DNA from 2 places in the Gordonia sesuvii genome. Region 1 is predicted to be linked to the other one. Evidence: predicted binding sites of a transcription regulator. Region 1 holds the regulator's gene; the other holds the start of a gene.

Evidence for each region. Region 1 encodes LexA, which represses DNA repair genes until DNA is damaged. Its sites were predicted from a motif close to CGAACANNTGTTCG; they were not measured.
Region 2: a site for LexA is predicted at 8,466-8,479, ahead of VZC37_RS19930 (HNH endonuclease signature motif containing protein). Genes of this name have one in related genera too.

Annotation. Positions count from the first base shown of each region.
Region 1 covers NZ_JAZDUF010000002.1:588,577-600,083, forward strand. Annotated here, with positions in the region: gene VZC37_RS09415 (DEAD/DEAH box helicase) at 1-1,105, shown strand, start outside; gene VZC37_RS09420 (aminotransferase family protein) at 1,142-2,371, opposite strand; gene hrpA (ATP-dependent RNA helicase HrpA) at 2,481-6,389, shown strand; gene nrdR (transcriptional regulator NrdR) at 6,411-6,893, opposite strand; gene VZC37_RS09435 (LysM peptidoglycan-binding domain-containing protein) at 6,997-7,638, opposite strand; gene lexA (transcriptional repressor LexA) at 7,926-8,693, shown strand; gene ptsP (phosphoenolpyruvate--protein phosphotransferase) at 8,709-10,379, opposite strand; gene VZC37_RS09450 (DeoR/GlpR family DNA-binding transcription regulator) at 10,551-11,321, shown strand; gene VZC37_RS09455 (1-phosphofructokinase family hexose kinase) at 11,380-11,507, shown strand, end outside.
Region 2 covers NZ_JAZDUF010000007.1:4,420-15,926, reverse strand. Annotated here, with positions in the region: gene VZC37_RS19955 (DAK2 domain-containing protein) at 15-1,682, shown strand; gene recG (ATP-dependent DNA helicase RecG) at 1,682-3,934, shown strand; gene VZC37_RS19945 (HNH endonuclease family protein) at 4,002-4,691, shown strand; gene VZC37_RS19940 (heme-binding protein) at 4,800-5,813, shown strand; gene VZC37_RS19935 (MFS transporter) at 5,836-7,029, opposite strand; gene VZC37_RS19930 (HNH endonuclease signature motif containing protein) at 7,084-8,343, opposite strand; gene VZC37_RS19925 (glutamate-5-semialdehyde dehydrogenase) at 8,587-9,864, shown strand; gene VZC37_RS19920 (AAA family ATPase) at 9,864-10,784, shown strand; gene VZC37_RS19915 (vWA domain-containing protein) at 10,784-11,507, shown strand, end outside.

The DNA.
Region 1 (11,507 bases):
CCTGTTCGCCGGGTTGAGCAAGTACGACGGCACCCGGGTCCGCCGGCTGCGTGCCCGCGAGTTCCATCAGATCGCCGGACGAGCCGGGCGAGCCGGATTCGACACGGTGGGGTACGTCGTCGTGCAGGCTCCCGAGCACGACGTCGAGAACGCGCGGGCGGTCGCCAAGGCCGGCGACGACCCGAAGAAGCTGCGCAAGCTGGTGCGCAAGAAGCCCCCGGAAGGTTTCGTGTCGTGGGGTGAGAAGACGTTCACGCAATTGGTCGACGCGCCGGACGAACCGTTGCGCTCCCACTTCCGCATGACCACGGCCATCCTGATGGAGGTGTTGGCGCGCCCGGGCGACTGTTTCGCCGCCGTGCGACACCTGCTGGAGGACAACCACGAACCACGCAACCGCCAGCTCCGGCACATCCGGCACACCATCGAACTGTTCCGCGGTCTCCGGGACTCGGGCATCGTGGTGCAGCTCGACGCCCCGGACGCCGACGGCAAGAACGTCACGCTGTCGGTGGACATGCCGGAGAATTTCGCGCTGACCAACCCGCTGTCGTCGTTCGCGCTCGCGGCCTTCGAGATCCTCGATCCGGAATCGTCGTCCTATGCCCTCGACGTCGTCTCCGTCCTCGAATCGACACTCGAGGATCCGCGGCCGTTGTTGTTCGCGCAACGCAAATCGGCCCGCGACGCTGCATTGGCCGAGATGAAGGCCGACGGGGTGGAGTACGAGGAGCGAATGGCCCGGCTCGAGGAGATCAGCTGGCCGCGACCACTGCTCGACGAGATCGAGTTCGCGTTCTCCGTCTACCGCCGCGGCCACCCCTGGGTGAGTTCGTACCCGCCCTCGCCCAAATCGGTGCTACGGGAGATGCTGGAGCGGTCGATGACGTTCACCGAACTCATCTCCGTCTACGGACTCGCCCGCAGCGAGGGCGTGCTGTTGCGGTATCTGTCGGATTGCTACCGCGTACTGCGCCAAGGACTTCCGAACACAGTGCTGACCCCGGAGGTCGCCGAGATCACCGAGCACGTCGGCGCCATGGTCCGCGCGGTGGACTCCAGCCTGGTCGACGAATGGGAACAACTCACCCACGCCGACGTGTGACCCTGCGGTCACGGCGCCCGAACCGTGCGCGGGCGATCAGCTCAGTGCGGCCCGCATCCTCGCGGCCAGCTCACCGACCTCGTCGGTGGTCATGACGAACGCCGGCGATATCTGCAACGCTCCCTGACCGGCGGCGCGCCCGCTCACGCCGTGCTCTCGCATCCGGCCGATCATCGCGGGTGCCTGAGCCGGGTCCGCGAGCTGCACCGCGGTCACCGCACCCAGGCCGGTCCGGACCTCGGCCACCGATTCCAGCTCCGCCAGAGGTCCCAACGCCGTGGCGAGGTCGGATTCCAGCCGTGCGGCCTCGCCCAACAGGCCCTCACGCTCGATGATGTCGAGGTTTGCCATCGCGGCAGCAGCAGCGCCGGCGTGCCCGCCGTAGGTGTACCCGTGTCGCCACCAGACGCCACCGGCGTAGAACGGCTCGGCGATGCGCGGGGCGATGAACACTGCGCCCATCGGGACATACCCGGAGGTCAGACCCTTCGCGGTGGTCATCATGTCCGGCTGCAGATCGAAGCGGGCGGACGCGAACCAGCTGTCGCCGCCGATGCGGCCGAAACCGGTGACCACCTCGTCGGCCACGAACAGGACATCGTGGTCACGGCAGATCTGACGCACCTCGGCGAGGTAGCCCTCCGGCGGGAGGTAGATGCCACCGGCGCCGATGATCGGTTCGCAGAAGAACGCGGCGATGCGATCGGCTCCCAGTCGCTCGATCAGTCCGAGCAGGCTCTTGGCGTTGTCCCACTCCACGGACTCGGCATCGGGCATCAGCTCCCCGTAGCCCTCGCGGTTGCCCGGGATGCCTGCCAGGGCCGTCCCGGCGACATGCATCCCGTGATAGGCCTTGGTGCGTCCGACGATGATGTTCTTGTCCGGCTTGCCGACCTCGTGCCAGTAGCGCCGGGCCAGTTTCGCCGCCGTGTCGACGGAGTCGCTGCCTCCGGAGGTGAAGAAGATCTTGCTGTCGGTGACCGGCGCGATCGTCGCGAGCCGATCCGCGAGCTCGGCGGTGACATCGGCGGTGAGGTCGCCGAAACCCGAGTAGTGCGCAATCCGTCCGAGTTGATCGGCAACGGCCTGCGCCACCTCGGTTCGGCCGTGCCCGATGTTGGTGAACCACAGGCCCGCGGTCGCGTCGAGGTATTCGCGACCCGTGGAGTCCCAGATTCGGGTGCCCTTGCCGCGGGTCACCACGAACGGTCCGTTCGCGGTGACCGATCCCATGTCGGCGAAACCGTGCCAGAGTGAACCTGCCATGCGCCAATGATGCCGGGCGCCACCGACGTCCCGAGAACCAGGTCGCCACTCGCGGCGCGGAAGGATGTGGTCGGGGCCACTGAACACCACCGCATATCCTGGACAGATCATGTCCGCCCCGACCGCCGCCGACCGTCGCGCCCTGCTCGAGACGCTCGACGACCTCACGATCGTCGATGCGCACAGGCTTCGTCGTCGCCTCGACAAACTGGGGCGCCGGCCCGCTCCCGCGGCGTGGGATCGGCTCTGCGTGGACGTGGCCGCGGCCGGCTCGCGGATCGAACGACGCCGGGCCACTGTCCCCGTCCTGGAATTCCCGCCCGAGCTCCCGGTGTCGGACGCGCGGGACGAGATCGCCGCGGCGATCGCCGAGCATCAGGTGGTGGTCATCGCCGGCGAGACGGGCTCGGGAAAGACGACGCAGCTGCCCAAGATCTGCATGCAGATCGGGCGCGGCGTGCGTGGCGCGATCGGCCACACCCAACCGCGACGGATCGCGGCGAGTTCGGTGGCGCGCCGTATCGCCGACGAGACCGGCACCGAGGTGGGCGACGCGATCGGCTTCTCGGTGCGGTTCACCGACCGTGCCGGCGCCGACACCTTGGTCAAGGTCATGACCGACGGCATCCTGCTGCGGGAGATCGGCACCGATCCCCTGCTGCGCCACTACGACACCCTCATCATCGACGAGGCGCACGAACGCAGCCTCAACATCGATTTCATCCTCGGCTATCTCAAACGCCTGCTCCCACGTCGGCCCGATCTCAAGGTGATCATCACCTCCGCGACCATCGAGCCAGATCGCTTCGCCCGCCATTTCGCCGATGCCGTCGGCGGTGCCGAGGTCCCCATCCTCGAGGTCTCCGGCCGCACCTATCCCGTGGAGGTCCGCTATCGCCCGTTCGGCGATGCCCGCGACCCCGACAATGACCACCGCGATCTCGACCAGGCGCAGGCGATCGACACCGCCATCGGTGAACTGTGGTCGTCACATCGCAGCGGCGACATCCTGGTGTTCCTCCCGACCGAGCGCGACATCCGGGAAACCGCAGATGCGCTGCGCCACCGGGCCTCGGCAGGTGCCGAGATCGTGCCGCTGTTCGCCCGCTTGTCGATCGCCGATCAGCAACGGGTGTTCTCACCCTCCTTCGGACGTCGGATCGTGTTGGCCACCAACGTCGCCGAGACGTCGCTGACCGTCCCCGGCATCCGGTACGTGATCGACACCGGAACGGCGCGCATCTCGCGATACTCCACGCGTTCCAAGGTGAACCGGCTTCCGGTCGAACCCATCTCGCAGGCGAGCGCCCGACAGCGCGCCGGCCGGTGTGGCCGTGTCGCCCCGGGTGTCTGCATCCGCCTCTATGCCGAGGACGACTTCGACACCAGGACGGCGTTCACCGACCCGGAGATCCTGCGTACCAACCTCGCTGCGGTCATCCTGCAGATGGCGGCGCTGAAACTCGGCGACGTGTCGCAGTTCCCGTTCGTGCAGCCGCCGGATGCCCGCGCGATCCGGGACGGCATGGCCGTCCTCGCCGAACTCGGCGCGATCCGGGAGACCCGACGCGACGACCACGAACCGGTTCTCACACCCATCGGCCGTCAGATGGCGCGTATCCCGGTGGACCCGAGACTCGCCCGCATGCTCATCGCCGCCCATGACGGCGGCTGTCTCGACCACGTCCTGGTGATCGCTGCCGCATTGTCCATCCCCGATGTGCGCGAACGCCCGTCGGAACATCGTGAAGCCGCCGACGCCGCGCACCGGCGGTTCGCCGTCCCGGGTTCGGAATTCCTGACCTACCTCGAGCTGTGGGATTATCTCGGTGATCGGCGTAAGGAGTTGTCCGGCAACCAGTTCCGCCGCACGTGCGAACGCGAGTTCCTGCATTTCCTGCGCATCCGCGAATGGCAGGAGCTACACCGGCAGCTGTCCCGCATCGTCGGCGACCTGGACTGGACGACAACCGCCACAGAGCGCGACGCCGACGCGATCCACCGCGCCATCCTCGCTGGGCTGCTCGGCAACATCGCTGCCCGGCAGGGTGATTCGCGAGATTTCCTCGGTGCCCGCAACACCAGCCTGGCGATCTTTCCCGGCTCGGCGCTCGCCCGGAAACCTCCGCCGTTCATCATGGCGGCCGAGATCGTCGAGACCTCACGGTTGTTCGCCCACACGGTCGCCGGTGTCGACCCGCTCTGGGCGGAAAAACTGGCCGGCGACCTGGTCCGGCGTAGCCATAGCGAACCGCATTGGTCGGCCAAACGCGGATCGGCGATGGCCTACGAACGGGTGACGCTCTACGGGGTCACGCTGGTCGCGAGGCGACGAGTGCAATTCGGCGCGATCGATCCCGCGATGTCGCGGGAGATGTTCCTGCGTCATGCCCTCGTCGAAGGTGACTGGCGCACGGACCACGCCTTCTTCCACCGCAATCGGGAACTCCTCGAGGCGGCGGCAGATGTGGAACACCGAGCCCGTCGCCGTGATGTCGTGATCAGCGAACAGCAACTGTTCGACTTCTACGACGCCCGCGTCGGCGACGAGGTGGTCTCCGCGCGGCACTTCGACACGTGGTGGAAGAAGGCCCGCCGCGAGAACCCGGAACTTCTCGACCTGCACCCGGAGGACGTCGCGGCCGACGTGGCGGTCGCCGACACCGACTTCCCCGGGGCATGGCAGCAGGGTGACACCCGTCTCGAGCTGCGCTACCGGTTCGAGCCGGGCGCGCCTGACGACGGAGTCACCGTGGTGATCCCACAGCCGCTGCTCGACCATGTGCGGACCTCCGGGTTCGACTGGTCGGTGCCGGGACTGCGTAGCGAACTGGCGACGGAGCTGGTGAAGTCGTTGCCCAAGGCGCTGCGGAAGTCGATGGCACCCGCGCAGCGATTCGCCGACCTCGCCCTGTCCCGGCTCACACCCCGATCGGAGCCTCTGATCACGGGACTGGCCCGGGAGCTCTCTGCCATCACGACGATGACGGTGGCCCCACGCGATTTCGCGCCCGAACGGATCCCGCCGCACCTCACCATGAACTTCGCGGTGGCCGATACGAACGGCGCCGTCCTGGCGAGCGGAAAGTCGCTCGCCGCGTTGAAGAAGCAGTTCGCCGACGACCAGAAACCGGCACCCGTGCGGATATTCACGGAGTGGACGGCCGACGGCATCGGCGAGATCGCCCCTACGGACACCGCCACGGTGGCAGGGCAGACGGTCACGCGCCACACCGGACTGGAGGTTGCACGCAACGGCGACGGCCACCCGATCGGGGTGATCCGCACCGACGTCGCCACCGCCGCCGAGCGCAACCGACGGCACGCCGAGGCGGTGGGGGTACTCCTGGACAACGCACTTCCCGGCTTGTCGCGCAAGATCACCGCAACGCTCGACGCGCCCGGCCGACTCGCGCTGAGCCAGAGCCCGTATCGGCGTCCGGACGACCTGGTCGCCGACTGCACCCGACGCGCGATCCGCGACGTCGCCGCCACCGATCGTCTCGAACGCATCCGGTCCGCCGACGACTTCGATCGTCTCCGCGACGAATTGCGACCTGCGGTGAGCGACGCGGCGCCTGACTACTTCGTGCTCGCCACCGATGCGCTCCGGCGCGTGGCACCCCTGCGGGCACAGATCGATCGACTGAGCGGATCCGTTGCCGCCGATGACGTTGCCGACCAGCTCGAGAACCTCGTCTTCGACGGCTTCGTCGCGGCCACCTCCCGTGATCACCTGGTTCATGTTCCCCGGTATCTGGACGCGGCGATCGAACGTCTCACCGAGCTCCCCGCCGCCGCTGCACGCGACCGGGACGGCCTGGCCGCCGTAGACCGCGTCGTCGCGCACTGGAACCAGCGCGGCGCACAGATTCCGCCCGGACGTCGGGCCGCGCTCGACGAGCACGCCCACTGGCTGGTCGAGGAGTTGCGGGTCGGACTGTTCGCACAGCGCCTCGGCACCGCACGGCCGATCTCGGAGAAACGCGCCATCCGGGCACTGGACGCGTTCAGATGAGCCGCGCCGGCGGTCTCGTGACTATTCGGTCACCGAGGCCCGCGACGTCTTCTGGTGCGTGAGATCGCCTTGTAGATCATCGATCTCACGCTGGAAATCCTCGAGCGAGTCGAACGACCGGTACACCGACGCGAAACGGAGATAGGCGACCTCGTCGAGGTCCCGCAGTGGTCCGAGGATGGCGAGCCCCACCTCGTTGCTGGGGATCTCGGCAGATCCCGATGCCCGGACCGCGTCCTCGACCTGCTGCGCTAGCTGTGCGAGCGCATCCTCGGCGACGTCTCGGCCCTGACAGGCACGTCGGACACCGCGCATCACCTTCTCGCGACTGAACGGCTCGGTGACGCCGTTGCGCTTCACCACCGACAGCACCGCGCTCTCGACCGTCGAGAATCGGCGACCACAGCTCGCGCACGACCGGCGCCGTCGGATCGCCTGCCCCTCGTCGGCGACACGCGAGTCGATGACCTTGGTGTCTTCGTACCTGCAAAACGGGCAGCGCATGTCGTCCTCACGCACATCTCGGGACACACCGGCGCACCGGACACCCGCCGCGCCGTGCCGGTTCCCGGCCGGACCCTGTGCCATCGAGGATACCGTCCGGGTCTCAGCGGTACGCGGGGGCGATCAACGCCTGACCCACACGCAGGCCCGAACCCGGCAGATCGTTGCGCTCGACGATCTGCGCGATGACCGCATCCCGCGGCACACCCGGGGCGACCCGGTCCGCGATCGAACTCAGCGAATCGCCTTGCCGGACATGCACGACCTCGGTACCCACCGGGGCCGGCTCGACCGAGGCCGCGTAGTCGGACCCGACGATCGCAACGACCCACACCACCAGCGCGAGCGCGGCACCGACGAGGACGGAGGCGGCGGTGGCACGTCGGCGCGCGATGACGTTCCGGTCGACCACCGGTGCGTCACAACGGGTACCGGAGACATACGCCCCTGGACGCGCCGACTGACCGACGGGTCGCCGATCGGCCGGACGAACCGGCGCGTGAGCACCGCCACGCGGTGGTCGGGTCACCGGCGCCCCGACCCGGCCCGCACGGTGCGGGTTCCCGACGGACTGCCGACCGGACGGCCGGGCGGACTGAATCAGTTCTGTCGTGCTGATGGTCGGGGTGCTGATCGTCGCGGTGCTCATCGAACGTGTCCTCCTGATCGAGTGCGGATACGGATCGGGCCCCACCGGCTCACCGGGATCGACATCGTGATCGATCACGTGTTCGATGGAACGCATGTTCGAAACCTAACACGCCACTCCGACAAAGTCTCGACACACGTCGAACACATGTTTGAACAAGGTCGAATGTTCGATTACTGTCGGCGACAGGAACAAGACAGCAGCACACAGAAAACAGCGGGACACAGAACGGCAACCGGGTCTCGATCAGCGGGATCGAACAGTGCAATCGAACAGTGGCATCGAACGGGGGCATCGAACGGTGGCATCGAGGAGTTCGCCCCGAAGCGTCCGGAACCGCAGTGCCCGGCACCGCCGGGCACTCGACAGAAAGGACTACGCAGATGACTGACAGGGCCGGTGGAAACAGATCCGGAGGACGGCGCGGCGCCGCCCGCGGGATCGATCGACCCGACACGGCAACCGGAACGTCGGATTCCGACCCGGTTGCCGACCCCGCGGCCGCGGAAGCGAGCCTCACCCCGCGTCAGCGTGGGGTCCTGGAGTACATCCGGGCGTCGGTCCGCGAGCGCGGCTATCCGCCGAGCATCCGCGAGATCGGGGACGCCGTCGGTCTCACGTCGACGTCGTCGGTCGCACACCAGCTGCGCACCCTCGAACGCAAGGGTCTGCTCAAGCGCGATGCCAATCGCCCCCGCGCGGTCAACATCCAGGACGGCGACCAGCACGTCCCGCCGGGCGGCTCGTCTGCTGCGGCCGAGAACGATGATCTGCCCACTCCGACGTTCGTCCCGGTGCTGGGACGGATCGCGGCCGGCGGACCCATCCTCGCCGAAGAGGCCGTCGAAGACGTGTTCCCCCTCCCCCGCGAACTGGTCGGTGAGGGATCGCTGTTCCTGCTACGCGTCGTCGGCGAGTCGATGATCGACGCGGCGATCTGCGACGGGGACTGGGTGGTCGTCCGACAGCAGAGCGTTGCCGACAACGGCGACATCGTCGCCGCGATGATCGACGGCGAGGCGACGGTGAAGACGTTCAAGCGCAAGGACGGTCACGTCTGGCTCATGCCGCACAACGAACTCTTCGAACCCATCCCCGGCGACGATGCCGCGATCCTCGGCAAGGTCGTCACCGTGATGCGCCGCGTCTGAGGTCGCTCCGGGCGGTCAGCTCTCCAGGGCCGCGGTCGCTGCCGCCCGCGCGGCCGCCGGGTCCGATGTGGCCAGCGCCGCGTCGGCGGCGGCCCGGCACTGGTCCGTGGTGGTCTGCGCCAATCGTGCGCCGACTGCCGCCGCCGCTGCGGGCGCCGACGACAGCGACGTCACACCGAGTCCGACGAGGACACAAGCGAGTAGCGGATCGGCGGCCGCCTCGCCGCACACACCGACCGGCTTGTCGACCTCCTGGCCCGCTCGGGCCACCCGCGCGATGAGCGCGAGAACCGCCGGCTGCCACGGGTCGGTCAGCGCCGCGAGTTCCGCCGACATGCGATCCGCCGCCATCGTGTACTGCGTGAGGTCGTTGGTCCCGATCGAGACGAAATCCACTTCCGCGAGAATGGCTTCGGCGAGGATCGCCGCAGCGGGCACCTCCACCATCACCCCGGCGACCAGGCCGCGCTCCCGGACGGGCGCGGCGAACTCGGCGGCCTCCGCGGCGGAGGCGATCATCGGCGCCATGACCCACGGAATGGGCTCGCGGCCCTGCGCGGCCGCGGCGATCGCATCCAGCTGGGCCGTCCGGATGTCCGGATGCTCACCGGCGATCCGATTACCGCGGACGCCGAGCGCCGGGTTGGCCTCATCGAGTTGCGTGACGAACTTCAGCGGTTTGTCGGAGCCGGCGTCGAGCGTGCGGATGACGACCTTCTGCCCGGGAAACGCCTCGAGAACCTCACGGTAGAGACCGGTCTGCTCCTCCACCGACGGCGCATCCGAGCGATCCAGGAAGGCCAGCTCTGTCCGGAACAGACCGACGCCCTCGACCGGATACTTCATCGCCGTGCGCGCCGACGTTCCGTCGGCGACATTGGCGAGCACGCTGACATGCCGTCCGTCCGCGGTCTGCCCGGGCCCGGACCAACTCGCGACGAGTGCCGCCATCCGCCGACTCTCCTCGACCTGCGCGGTCGCCTCGGCGGCATCCGGCTCGACCTCGAGGGTCCCGGCCGTCCCGTCCACGAGCACGGGGGTTCCGGCAGGGACATCGGCCAGGCCCGACACCGCCACCACACAAGGGATGCCGAGCTGGCGGGCGATGATCGCCGTGTGACTGGTGGGCCCGCCCAGCCGGGTGACGAGCGCGGTGATCTTTGCCGGGTCCAGTCCCGCGGTGTCGGCCGGCGCGAGGTCGTCGGCGAGCAGGACCGACGGCTCGTCGGGTTCGGGGACGCCGGGCTCGGGGACGCCCAGCAGTTCGGCGACGACCCGGTCGCGGACGTCGTTGAGATCGGTGACCCGCTCGGCCATCAGACCTCCGAGCTTGGTGAACATCGCCGCGAACTGCTCGGTGGCCAGTACCGCGGCCGCCGGTGCCGTGCTCCCCTTGGCGATCAGGCCTGATGCCGCACCCACCCAGCCACGGTCCTCGGCCAGACCGGCAGTCGCCGACAGGACTTCGGCCGCAGCGCCGGATGCATGAGATGCCCGCTCCCGCAGGCGTGCGGCCACGGTCGCCGCGGCGTCGGTGAACCGTTTGGTTTCCACTTCGCGTTCTTCGTCGGGGACCGGTGCCGCCGTGGCCGGGTCGTACACGGGTCGTTCACCGGGCCACACGGTCGGCGCATAGGCATGTCCTGCGACTACAGGCGTTCCGCTCAGTACGTGTGTGTGCTCCACCGAAATCCTCACTGTGGTCGACGGGCGTGACCCATCAATTATGCGTCTCAGCCGCCCAGAGTCACCGTTGTGATTCAAGTTACAAGAAACGCTTGACTTGTCAACATAAACAGGCGTAAACACAGATACATCAACACCACAAACGCAGGAAAACCAACAGGTGAGGTTCACGTGTACGCCGAGGAACGACAGCAGGCCATCGCCGATCGCGTCCGCGTGGACGGCCGCGCCTCGGTCGCCGAGTTGGCTGCGCTGTTCGACGTCACCAGTGAGACCGTCCGGCGTGATCTCGCCGCCCTGGAGCGCGCCGGACATGTGCAGAGAGTCCACGGCGGCGCCGTCCGGCCTGGCGCCACACCGGTCACCGTCGAGCAGGGCATCGACGAACGGCAGAGGTCACACACCGACCAGAAACTGGCGATCGGACGCGCCGCGATCCGGTTTCTCCCCGACGCCGGTGGTTCGGTCTTCTTCGACGCGGGAACCACCACCTATCAGGCGGCCCTTGCATTTCCGCGGGACCGCCGGCTGACCCTGGTCACCCACAGCATCCCGATCGCCGCTGCACTTGCCGGTCTCAACGGCGACAACCTGCACATCCTCGGCGGCCGAGTGCGTGGACTCACCCAGGCGATGGTGGGCGCCGGCACCGTCGACACTCTGGCCCGACTGCGTGTCTCGACCGCGTTCGTGGGAACCAACGGGATCAGTACCGCGCACGGACTGTCCACCCCGGATCCCGACGAAGCAGCCGTGAAGGCGGCGATCTGTCGCAGCGCCGATCGCGTCGTCGTGCTCGCCGACTCCTCGAAGTTCGGGCACGAGGACCTGACGTCCTTCGCCGACCTCACGGACATCGACGTGCTGATCACCGACCGGGGTATCGACCCGGCGACCACCGCGGAGCTCTCCGACAAGGGGATCGAGACGGTGATCGCATGACCACGCGACAGCCACCATCCAACAGCCGTTGCACAACCGGCCCGACGAGAGGCACCCGATGACCGCATCCCGGCCCGACCCGCTCGATCCCGCCCCCTCGCATGCCGACCCGGCCCCGACGATCCTCACGGTCACCGCAAACCCCAGCCTCGACCGCACGCTGGAGTTGTCGACCCCACTCACGCA
Region 2 (11,507 bases), on a different contig from region 1:
CGGTAAGGGGTTTCATGGAGTCGGTGTTCGACGGTGGTCTCATCCGCACGATGAACCCGGACCTCCTGCGGGATTGGGCGCACACCGCGGTCGACGGACTCGCGACATTGCGCGGCGAGATCAACGACCTGAACGTCTTCCCGATCCCCGATTCCGACACCGGCAGCAACATGCTGTTCACCATGCAGGCGGCCGCCGACGCTCTCGCATCGTTGCCAGAGGATGCCTCGACGGCGGTGGTCGCCCGCGCCATGGCGGACGCGGCGGTAGCGCAGGCGCGCGGCAACTCCGGCATCATCCTGTCGCAGGTGCTGATGGGCCTGGCCGACGCGGCAGAGCTGATGTCGGACGAGTCGCAACTCACCTTCAACCATCTGTGGTCGGCCGGTCTTCGCCTCGGATCGCTCGCCGCGGTCCGCGCGGTGAGCGACCCGCGCGAGGGAACCGTCCTTACCCTCATCCGGACGGCCGCCGAAACCGCGGGCGCCCATGTGTCCGAATCTGCCGGTGATCTTGCCCGGGCCGTCGCCGACGACTGCGCCGACGCGCTGGAGCACACACCCGAGCAGCTGCCGGAGCTCGCCGAAGCCGGTGTCGTCGACGCCGGCGGTCGCGGCTTCCTCGCGCTGGCCGACGCGATGGTCGCGGTGTTGACCGGAGTCGCGCAGCGGCGCCGTCGGTATCGCGGAATCCTCATCGGCGGCGGCGAGCCAGGCCATCAGGACAACGACACGTGCAGCGGCGGCAGCGACATGGATTTCGAGGTCATGTATGTCCTCGACGGCGCCGCGGGCGACGAGGTCGGTTCGCTGCGCAAAACCCTGAACGACATCGGCGACTCGGTGGTGATCGTGGGTGACAGCTCATCAGGTGGTGAGCGGTTCTCCGTCCACGTGCACACCAGCGACCCGGGCAAGGCGGTTGAGGCGGGCGTGATCCGCGGCCCGATCTCCGAGGTCCGGATCAGTTGCTTCGCACTCGATGCGCTGCGGGCGCAGGCCGACTCCGCCGAGCCGCCGCCGCGACACAAGCGCGCCGTGATCGCCGCGGTGACCGGCGAGGGCGCCGACGAGCTGTTCACCGAGGCGGGTGCCGCCGTGGTGCGGGCCGACGACGGACTGACCCCGGATGTGCTCACCGACGCCATCCGGGCCGCCGACAGCGGGCACGTCGTCGTGATGGCCAACGGCAAACTCAGCTCCCAGGACCTCGTGTCGGTGACTGCCGCGACCCGTTCGGCACAGCGATCGGTCGTCTTCCTGCCGACGTCGTCGATGGTGCAGTGCCTGTCGGCGCTCGCCGTCCACGACGCCACCGAGGCGCCCGACCCCGACACCTATGCGATGGCCGAGGCGGCGGCGGGCACCCGATGGGGTTCGCTGGTGCGTGCCGACAGCCGCATCATGACCCTGGCCGGGACCAGTGAGGTGGGCGACGTCCTCGGCATGATCGGCTCCGACGTCCTGGTGATCGCCCCCGATCAGACGGGCGCGGCCACCGCGCTGGTCGACCTGATGCTCGCCACCGGCGGCGAGATGGTCACCGTGATGGCCGGGGCCGGCGTCGACGACTCGGCGCTCGACGCGCTGACCGAACAGATGCGGCGCAGCTACGCCGGAGTGGAACTCGCGATCTACCGGACCGGCCAGGCCGACCAGCTGATGCAGGTTGGTGTCGAGTAATGGTCGCGATGGCCGACGGGCTCGATGCGGTCCTCGAGGCGAAGGTCGTCTCGAAGATCGAGACGCTCGGGATATCCACGGTCGGCGAGTTGCTGCGGTACGCCCCGCGCCGCTACGTCCGGCAAGGCCAGCTGTCCAACGAAAACGACCTCCCGGTGGAAGAGGATTGGCTCACGGTCGTGGGTCGGGTCACCGGCTCGAAGATGGTCCCGATGCGGAAACGCTCGGGGACCTTCCTGAAGGTCACCGTCACCGACGACAGCTACACGTACCAGGCCAACTTCTTCAATGCGCGGTTCATCCAACACCGGATCAAACCCGGAGCGCGGGTGATGATGGCGGGCAAGGTGAAGATCTTCCGAGGGCAGATCCAGCTATCCCACCCCCAGTGGGCGGTGCTGCCCGACGGCGAGCAGGAAATCGATCGTGTGGTCGGGTCGGCGATGCTCGCGGAGATGCTGGGCGCCGAGGCCGAGGAGTTTGCGAACTCGGGTGGTGTCGAGCTGATGGACCGACCCATCATCCCGATCTACCCGGCCACCAAGGACATCCAGACGTGGACGATCGGAACCGCGATCGCGCGCACCTTGGTTGCCGTCGAAACCGGTGGAGAGGTACCGCCGGACGCGCTCACGCGGGAGCAGCGCGACACCCGCGGGCTCGTGAGCACCGAAGCGGCGCTACGCGGAATCCACCTCCCCGACACCGACGACGACATCGAGTCGGCCCGCGCCCGCCTGAAGTTCGACGAAGCGATGGCCATCCAGACCGTGCTGGCGCAGCGACGGATCGCCGGCCGCACGGAGAACGGGCCGTCCTGCCCGCACGTCGAGAACGGGCTCGAGGACCGCCTGCTCGCGCGTCTCCCGTTCACCCTGACCGACGGACAGCAGGCTGTGGTGGCCGAGATCGCCGACGACCTGGGCCGTGACACCCCGATGAGTCGTCTGCTGCAGGGCGAGGTCGGTTCGGGTAAGACACTCATCTCGCTGTTGGCGATGCTGCGTGTTGTCGACAACGGACATCAGTGCGCGATGCTGGCGCCCACCGAAGTCCTCGCCGCACAGCACTTCCGCACGATGACCACCATGCTGGGCGATCTCGCCCAGGCGGGCGAGTTGACGGCGGCCGACCGCGCGACCAAGATCGCCCTGCTCACCGGGTCGATGAAGACTGCAGGCCGACGGCAGACGTTGCTCGACGTGGTGACCGGTGAAGCCGGCATCGTGGTGGGCACCCACGCGCTGCTCGAGGAGAACGTCGACTTCTTCGATCTCGGCATGGTGGTGGTCGACGAACAACACCGGTTCGGGGTGGAGCAGCGGGACACGTTGCGCACCAAGCGAAAAGATTCGGGCATGCCGCACTTTCTGGTGATGACCGCGACCCCCATCCCGCGGACCGTGGCGATGACGGTGTTCGGTGACCTCGACACCTCGGTGCTCACGGAGCTGCCCCGCGGGCGGCAACCGATCAAGACGTCGGTGGTCCCGATGCGCAACGCGTCGTGGGTGGATCGCGCGTGGGTGCGGGCCGCCGAAGAGATCGCGCAGGGCCGACAGGTCTATGTGGTCTGTTCACGGATCGGAGATGACCCCGGCGGCAAGAAGTCCAAGCGGGCCGCCGACGGCCCGGAACAGACGAGCGTGTCGGTGCTCGACCAGTACCAGGAGTTGCTGACCGGACCCCTCGGTGGACATCGCATCGAGATGCTGCACGGCCGATTGCCTGCCGACGAGAAGAATGCAGTCATGGACGCGTTCGGTCGCGGCGAGATCGATGTCCTGGTGTCCACCACCGTCATCGAGGTGGGCGTCGACGTGCCGAATGCCACGATGATGGTCATCGTCGACGCCGATCGCTTCGGGGTCAGCCAGCTGCACCAGCTGCGTGGGCGTGTCGGCCGTGGCGGTCATCCCGGTCTCTGCCTGCTGATGTCCACCGCGCCGCCGGTCTCGCAGGCGATGCAACGGCTGAAGGCTGTCGAGGGATCCACCGATGGGTTCGAACTCGCCCGCATCGACCTCGAACAGCGTCGAGAAGGTGACGTGCTCGGTTCGATTCAGTCCGGCGGGGTCTCGTCGCTGCACTTTCTGTCCTTGCTGTCGGACGCCGACGTCATCGCCGACGCCCGAGAACTCGCCGACGAGATCGTCGGTGTGGATCTGCCGCTGGCCGATCACCGACCTCTGGCCGATCTCGTCGACGCGGTGCTCGTGCCCACCAAGGTCAAATACCTGGACAAGTCGTAGCCGGACAACGGAACGCCGAGCGGCCCTGCGACGTCCAAGAGGTATGGGGTCGACAGCAGGGTGGCCGGTGCGCTGGTGGTTGGTGCTCATTCCGAGCGTGGCGACGACGGTGATCGTCGCGGCCGGCGTGCTCGTCGCGGACCGCGACGGTCCGAGTGATCCGGCGGTGGCGTCGCAGGCGCGTCAGGCGATGTCCGCGTTGGCCCGGGTGGCTGTGGTCGGGGAGCGCGCCCCGCGGTCGGACTACCAGCGTGAGGCGTTCGGCACCGCATGGACCGACGCCGTGACGGTGGCCGGTGGCGCCAACGGGTGTGACACCCGAAACGATGTCCTGACAAGAGATCTCATCGACGTGCAGCTCTCGGTCATCGATTCGTGCCCGCGGGCGGTGATGTCCGGCGAGTTCCGTAGCCCCTATACGGGTGAGTTCGTCGTCTTCCGCCGCGACCGACGTGCCGGCTCGGTTCAGATCGATCACATCGTTCCGCTCGCCTACGCGTGGGACATGGGTGCGTGGGCCTGGCCGTGGGCGGCGCGAGCCAATTTCGCGAATGACCCGGCGAATCTGGTTGCGGTGGATGCGGCGTCGAACATGGCCAAGTCCGATCAGGAACCGGCGCGCTGGCTGCCGCCGAACCGGACTTTCCACTGCCAGTATGCGATTCAGTTCATCGCGGTGACCGTGTCGTATCGGCTGCAGGTCGATTCGCGGTCGGCCGACACCCTGGGAGCCGTCCTCCGGCGGTGCGGCGGGTAGTGATACGCCGTGAGCACAGGAGAATGAGGTAGTGCGCTACGCGTGTGGCCGGCGGGCAATGTGGCGATGGTCGGTAGACCACAGCCACTACTCGCCGGAAGGCTCCCCATGTCCATCATCGAAGAACCCACCACAGTGTCCTCCATCGCCGACATCGACAAGCGCACTGTCGAGATCGCCCGGCCCGGTGACCCCGACCTCGGGCAGCTCGCCGAGCTACCCGGAACGTGGGCGAACGAGCCCAACCTCGTGGGACGAGGCTGGAACCTGATCGCGCTGCCGTTCGCGACCCCGCCGGGGGAGGGCTTCAACTACCGCGTGCTCATGAACCAGTACAACGAGGTACTGAAATTCAGCCTCGTCGACAAGAACGTCCCGAATCGGGGGATCTCCCGCAACGGGACAACAGTCGAAGCCGATCAGGAAGTCGGTGCCCTCGATTACGAGCAGGCGATCAAACAGATTGCGGCGGCGGACTTCCCGGTGAGCGGGCTCGCAGGCAACCCCAACGCCGGTATCCACCACGAGCCGGGTCTGTTCCTGTTCATGCAGGATCAGACGAACGGTGGACCCACCATCGGTCGCCTGGCGACCGTGCCGCACGGTGATTCGGTGCTGGCGCTGGGCAACGCCGAGACCACGCCCGGGCCGCCGCGGATCGACCCGGTGAACGCCCTGCCGATCGGGGTGGACGACGACCTGGACTCGCCCTATCTCGCGCCGTACAAACACTTCGTCGACAGCCACTTCCAAGGCATCTTCGATCCGCTCGACTCCTCGGGGCTGCTGGCCGACGCGAACAACGGAGTGAACATCATCGAGACGACCACCATCGAACTCGACACCACAACGGCCACCGGCGGGATCTCCAACATCCCCTTCATCGTCGCCCAGGCGAACGCGACCGAGATGAAGTCGACGTTCTGGATTCAGAAGGTCGACGACAACGGCACGATCAAGTGGCGTCTCCAATACATGCAGGTGGTCATGCTCGACTTCTTCGAACGTCGCGACGGCGGACCGGGACTCATCAAGTGGCCGCACATCAGTTTCAACACCATGGAGAAGATCAGCGACGACACCTCGTCGAGCTCGCCGGCCGTGGAGTTCATGCGGCACTGAGAAAGCCTGCCGAGATCCACGGTCAGGTATCGCCCTCGGCAGGAGGACGACGGCGTTGGGCGGAGACGAATCGCGCACAGAGGAGGGCCACCGCGACGATCGCCGAGCACATGGCGATGAACGCACCGGCGTATCCCAACGTGCCGACAAACCAACCGAATCCGACTGCGCCGAGTCCGAGGCCCCCGTCGTAGGCGATGTTCCAGATGATGCTCGCCGTCCCGCTGCGGCCGGTACCGAGCCGCTGCATGGTCAGGACGAACGAGTCGTTCTGGCTGGAGCCGAAACCGAGACCGAGGAGGCCTGCGCCGAGGACGAGTAGCCAGGTCGGCCCGTCCAGCGATACGGAGATGAGAAGGCAGCCGAGCGCACCGATGAGGGCCGACGGCACCAGCAGTCGCCCGGCGCCGCGCCGGTCACCGACGAAGCCGGCGAGCAGTCGACCGGCAACCAATGCCGCCGAGGCGGCGAGGAGTGCGAACGCGACCGTCGCTGCCGGCGGTCCGGCGAGGGGAAGGAACGTCGTCGCGGCCCCGAATGCGCCGGCGATCATCAGGAACACGATGATGGGGATCGCGATCGGGCGCACATCTCCGGAGGAGGGTACTGCGAATCGTCCGTGTAACCGCCCGGGCAGCCAACAGGCCACGACCGCGCCGCAGAGGCTTGCTGCGCCGGAGACGGCGAAGACCGCGGTGTAGCCGAAGACGTCTGCGGCCCACACACCCCCGGCCAGCGCACCGACATTCGGCAGCGCTGCGGCCGCGCCGTAGTAGGCGGAATACGAGGACAGTTTGCCGGGGCCGGCGATCTCGGCGGCAACGATTGCGCCCGCGATCACGACGAATGCGAACCCGACACCACGAACCACGGTGATGGCCAGGATCGCGGACGTCTCCGCCGACAACGCGTACAGCGGGGTGGGCGCACCGAGAAGTGCCGAACCGGCCACCACCATCGTGCGCAGTGAAAGATGGCGGAACAGCCACGGCATCGACAGTTGGGTGAGGACGGTGGCCGTCATCATCGCGCCGGTCACCGATCCCACCACGACGCTGCCGGCACCACCGTCGGCCGCCCACATCGGTACCACCGGTAGGAGCGCGGCGTAGTTGACGAAGGCCAGGAACGTCGCGATCAACAGGGCCGCCAGCGTTGGCGGTCGGGACTGTCGGGCAGCACCGTCGCCGGCATTCTCGGTGCTGCGCGTTGTCATGTGGACCAGCGTCGGTGCCGGGCGGCTGTCGCGTCAAATACGGCCGGCGGCTGTTCAGGCCGCGTTGAGCATCGCGCGTAGCCGGGTTTCTACGACGCTGACAGTGTCCGGCACATGGCCGATCGCGGGTGGTGCGACCGATTCGTGCACGGCACCGGTGGGTGTCTGGATCTCGATGCGATGCCCACCTGGCGCATCGATCACCGCATACCGCCAACCGTCGGCATCTTTCGCCCTGTTGTGCGTCCGGCAGGCTCCGTCACCGTTGACCCCGGTGGTCGCACCGCCGTCGCGATGCGGATGCGCGTGATCGATCTCGGCGATCGGAGCGCCGCAATACGGTGTGCGGCAACATCGGTCACGCATCGCGACGAAATGCGCCAGGGACTTCGGGAACGTCCGTGAGCGAGCGTCCATGGACACCAGTGTCCCGTCGGCGGGCCTCGCGAAGAGTCGTCGGATCGTTGACAGGGTCTCGTTGTCGTCGGCGGTGCCGTCGGCGATCATCTGCCGCGCAAGATGGCCCGGGATGGGGCCGAATCCGGGGATCTCGGCGGCCTCGTCGCTGTCGGTGAGCAGTGTGCGTTCCGACATCACGACGTTGACCGCGACCGGCACCTTCTCCGCCGACGACTGGCCTGTCACGCGCTCGACGAGGGTGTCGGCCATGATCTGCGGGTGGGTGCGGTCATCGGCACCGACGATCGAATCAGCGTGCTGCTTGAGCGAGGCATAGACTGCGACCCCCTGTTTCATCGGAAGCAGCGCCGACAGCGTTGTCATCAGGTCCGGTGCCGGCCGGACACCGACCCGACGGTCCTTCTCTGCGCGCGCCGATCGTGCGACCACCGCGTGGGGGTCGAGTTCATAGGCGTGCTTCTTGGCCAATGCGTCGAGTGCGCGATCGCTGACCCCGTCGAGAGTGGAGCTGTCAGCACAGATTCGCCGGTCCATCTCCTCGCGGGTCTCCCGGGTGAGATATGCGGTCTCGCGGACCAGGATGGTCGCGCGCCATTCGGTCAGCTCACCGGACGTCAGTGCCCGCATCGTGTGCGGCATCTCGTCGGCGAGGGCACGGGCGAATCCGAGGAACTGCGCGCCTTTGCGGGGTGAGGCCTTGCGCGCCAAGCCGATCTCCGCGGACAGACCACGGCCTCGGCGCTTCATCGGGACGTTCCGGAGGTCCTCGTCGGCTGCCCGGAGTTCGATGACCCGCGCGGTCTCCCGCACCTGGGCCGCAGCGCAGGCCGATTTCAGTTCCTCCAGAACGGTCAGACGAGACATCGCATCGGCTTCGGATTCGCCGACAGTCATCGCGGCCAGCGCGTCGACGAACAATCGCAGGTCGTCGGTGGACATGTCCGAATGCAGGTCGGCGGCAGCAGGCCGTGCGGGCAGAGTTGCCGTCATGCTGATCCCCCCGAACCATCGTGCATCGAACGTATGTTCTAATGTACGCGGTCTGGCCGGCGCCCGCAACCGTCGGGATTGGGTGGCGTCCGGACGCACCGCTACTCTGGTGGACGACATGATTCCGCAGGCGAAGTCGAGGATTCCATGAGTGCACCCACCGCCGATTCCGGCGTGGTCGCGACCGATGTCGAGCAGGTTGTCACCGACCTGGCGAAGGCCGCGCGGACGGCGTCGCGCGTTCTGGGCGGGATGACGACAGCGGCGAAGAACGAGGTCCTGCTCGCCGCGGCCGATGCCATCGAGGCCGCCGAGGACAGCATCCTCGCCGCCAACGCGACCGACGTGACCCGCGCCGACAACGACGACACCGAGGCGAGTCTGATCGATCGCCTGCGCCTGACGCCCGAGCGCATCACCGGTATCGCCGAAGGCCTGCGGCAGGTGGCGGTGCTGCCCGATCCGATCGGCACCGTGGTGTCCGGCAAGACCCTGCCGAACGGCATGGAACTGCGACAGGTGCGGGTACCACTCGGAGTTGTCGGGATGGTGTACGAGGCCCGACCCAACGTCACCGTCGACGCCTTCGGCATCGCGTTCAAGTCGGGTAACGCCGTCCTGTTGCGTGGGTCGTCGTCGGCTGCCGACTCGAACGCGGAACTCGTAAGGATTCTGCGTGAGGTGTTGCGCGACAAGGGCGTCAATGCCGACGCGGTGGCGCTGCTGCCGAGTGCGGATCGCTCGAGCGTCACCGCCCTGATCCGGGCCAGAGGCCTCGTCGATGTCGTGATCCCGCGCGGCGGTGCGGGCCTGATCAACGCCGTCGTCGCGGGCGCCACGGTCCCGACCATCGAGACGGGCACCGGAAACTGCCACGTCTACGTCCACGCGCTCGCCGACCTGGATGTCGCGACGCGGATCATCCTGAACTCCAAGACTCGTCGGCCGAGTGTGTGCAACACGGCGGAGACGGTCCTCGTCGACAAGGCCGTCGCCGCCGACGCGTTGCCGAAGATCTCGCAGGCGTTGCAGGCCCAGGGTGTGGTCATCCACGGTGATGAGCCCGGCATGGAACCGGCCACCGAGCAGGACTGGGCCGAGGAGTACCTCTCGATGGACATCGCGATGAAGATCGTCGACGATCTCGACGCCGCGGTATCGCACATCGACACCTACGGCACCGGACACACCGAGGCGATCGTCACGACCGATCTCGCGGCCGCACGTGAGTTCACCTCCCGGGTCGACGCGGCCGCGGTGATGGTCAATGCCTCCACCGCGTTCACCGACGGCGAGCAGTTCGGTTTCGGAGCCGAGATCGGCATCTCCACTCAGAAACTCCATGCCCGTGGACCGATGGGACTGCCCGAACTGACCTCGACGAAGTGGACCGTCTGGGGCGACGGACACATCCGGCCCGCGTGATGGGGGAAGCCAGCATCGTGGCCGGGGGTCCCAGTACCGTTCCTTCCTTCGTCGACGTCCCCGACGTCACGGCGCGCTTGCGTGAGACGGGTTATCTCGCCGACGACGCCACCGCCACCTCCACCTACCTGGCCGACCGTCTCGGCAAGCCGTTGCTCGTCGAAGGTCCGGCCGGTGTCGGCAAAACCGAACTGGCACGCGCGATCTCGCAGGCGACCGACGCCGAGTTCATCCGCCTGCAGTGCTACGAGGGGATCGACGAGGCGCGGGCACTCTACGAGTGGAATCACGCCAAGCAGATCCTGCACATCCAGGCCACCGGCACCCGCGACTGGGATGAGGCGAAGAGTGACATCTTCTCCGACGAGTTCCTGCTGCCCCGTCCGCTCCTGCGTGCGATCTCCCGCTCCGAACCCACGGTGCTGCTCATCGACGAGGTCGACAAGGCCGACGTGGACGTCGAAGGTCTGCTGCTGGAGGTGCTCAGCGACTTCGCGGTGACCATCCCCGAGATGGGCACGGTCTCCGCCACCCGGCGCCCGGTGGTCATTCTCACCTCGAATGCGACCCGGGACCTCTCCGAGGCGCTCAAGCGTCGCTGCCTGTATCTCTACATCGACTTCCCCGACGCCCCGCGTGAACGGGAGATCCTCGCGTCCAGAGTGCCGGGCCTGCCCGACGCGCTCGCCGCCGAACTGGTACGGGTCGTCGGGGTGCTACGGACCCTCGACATCCGCAAGAAGCCGTCGGTGGCCGAGACGATCGACTGGGGCAACACGCTGCTGGCCCTCGGCGTCGGAGAATCCGGCGGCGGGACCACCGGCACACTCGACGACGGCCTGATCGCCCGCACCCTGGGAGTGGTGCTCAAGCACCGACCCGATCTCAAGACGGCGTTCAAAGAACTCAAGTTGGGCTGATGGCGGGTTCGTCGGAATCCCTTGCTGGTCAAGAGGTTCCACTCATCGGGCACCTCACCGGGTTCATTGACGAACTGCGGGCGCGGGGCATCGTCGTGGGTCCGTCGTCGCTGATCGACGCCGCGCAGGCGCTGGAGGTGCTCGACCTTCTCGACCGCCGCTCGCTCCGGGAGGGCCTCGCGGCCACGCTGATCAGCGACCAGATGCACCGCAGGGTGTTCGACACCGTCTTCGATCTCTGGTTTCCACTGGGAACCGGCGCGCGGACCGCCGTCACCGACCTCCCGCGTACCTCCGACGGCGAGGTCGACGTCGAGGCGATGCGCGAGATGGTGGCCGATCTGCTTGCCGATGACTCCGCGGACGGCGAGGCGCGCCTCGCGCAGATGGTCGCACTGATCGTCGATCAACTCGGGCGTTACGAATCGACCCGGGGCGAGGCATACTCCGCGTATCAGGCGCTGTCCCAGGTCAATCCGCAGACCCTCATCGCACGGATCGCCGCCGCCATGGCCGGCGGCGATGACGATGGTGGCCTCGGAGACCGGCCGGGCACCGAACCGCGGTATCGGCGGGCCGCGCGCGCCCGGTCGATGGAGCTGCGCGCCGCCATCGAGGCGGAGACCCAGCGGCGGATGGCAGGGGCCAAGGGGCGCGATCGGGTCGCCGACTACGCGGTGCCCCAACTGCCGGAGAACATCAACTTCCTGTCCGCCGGCGCCA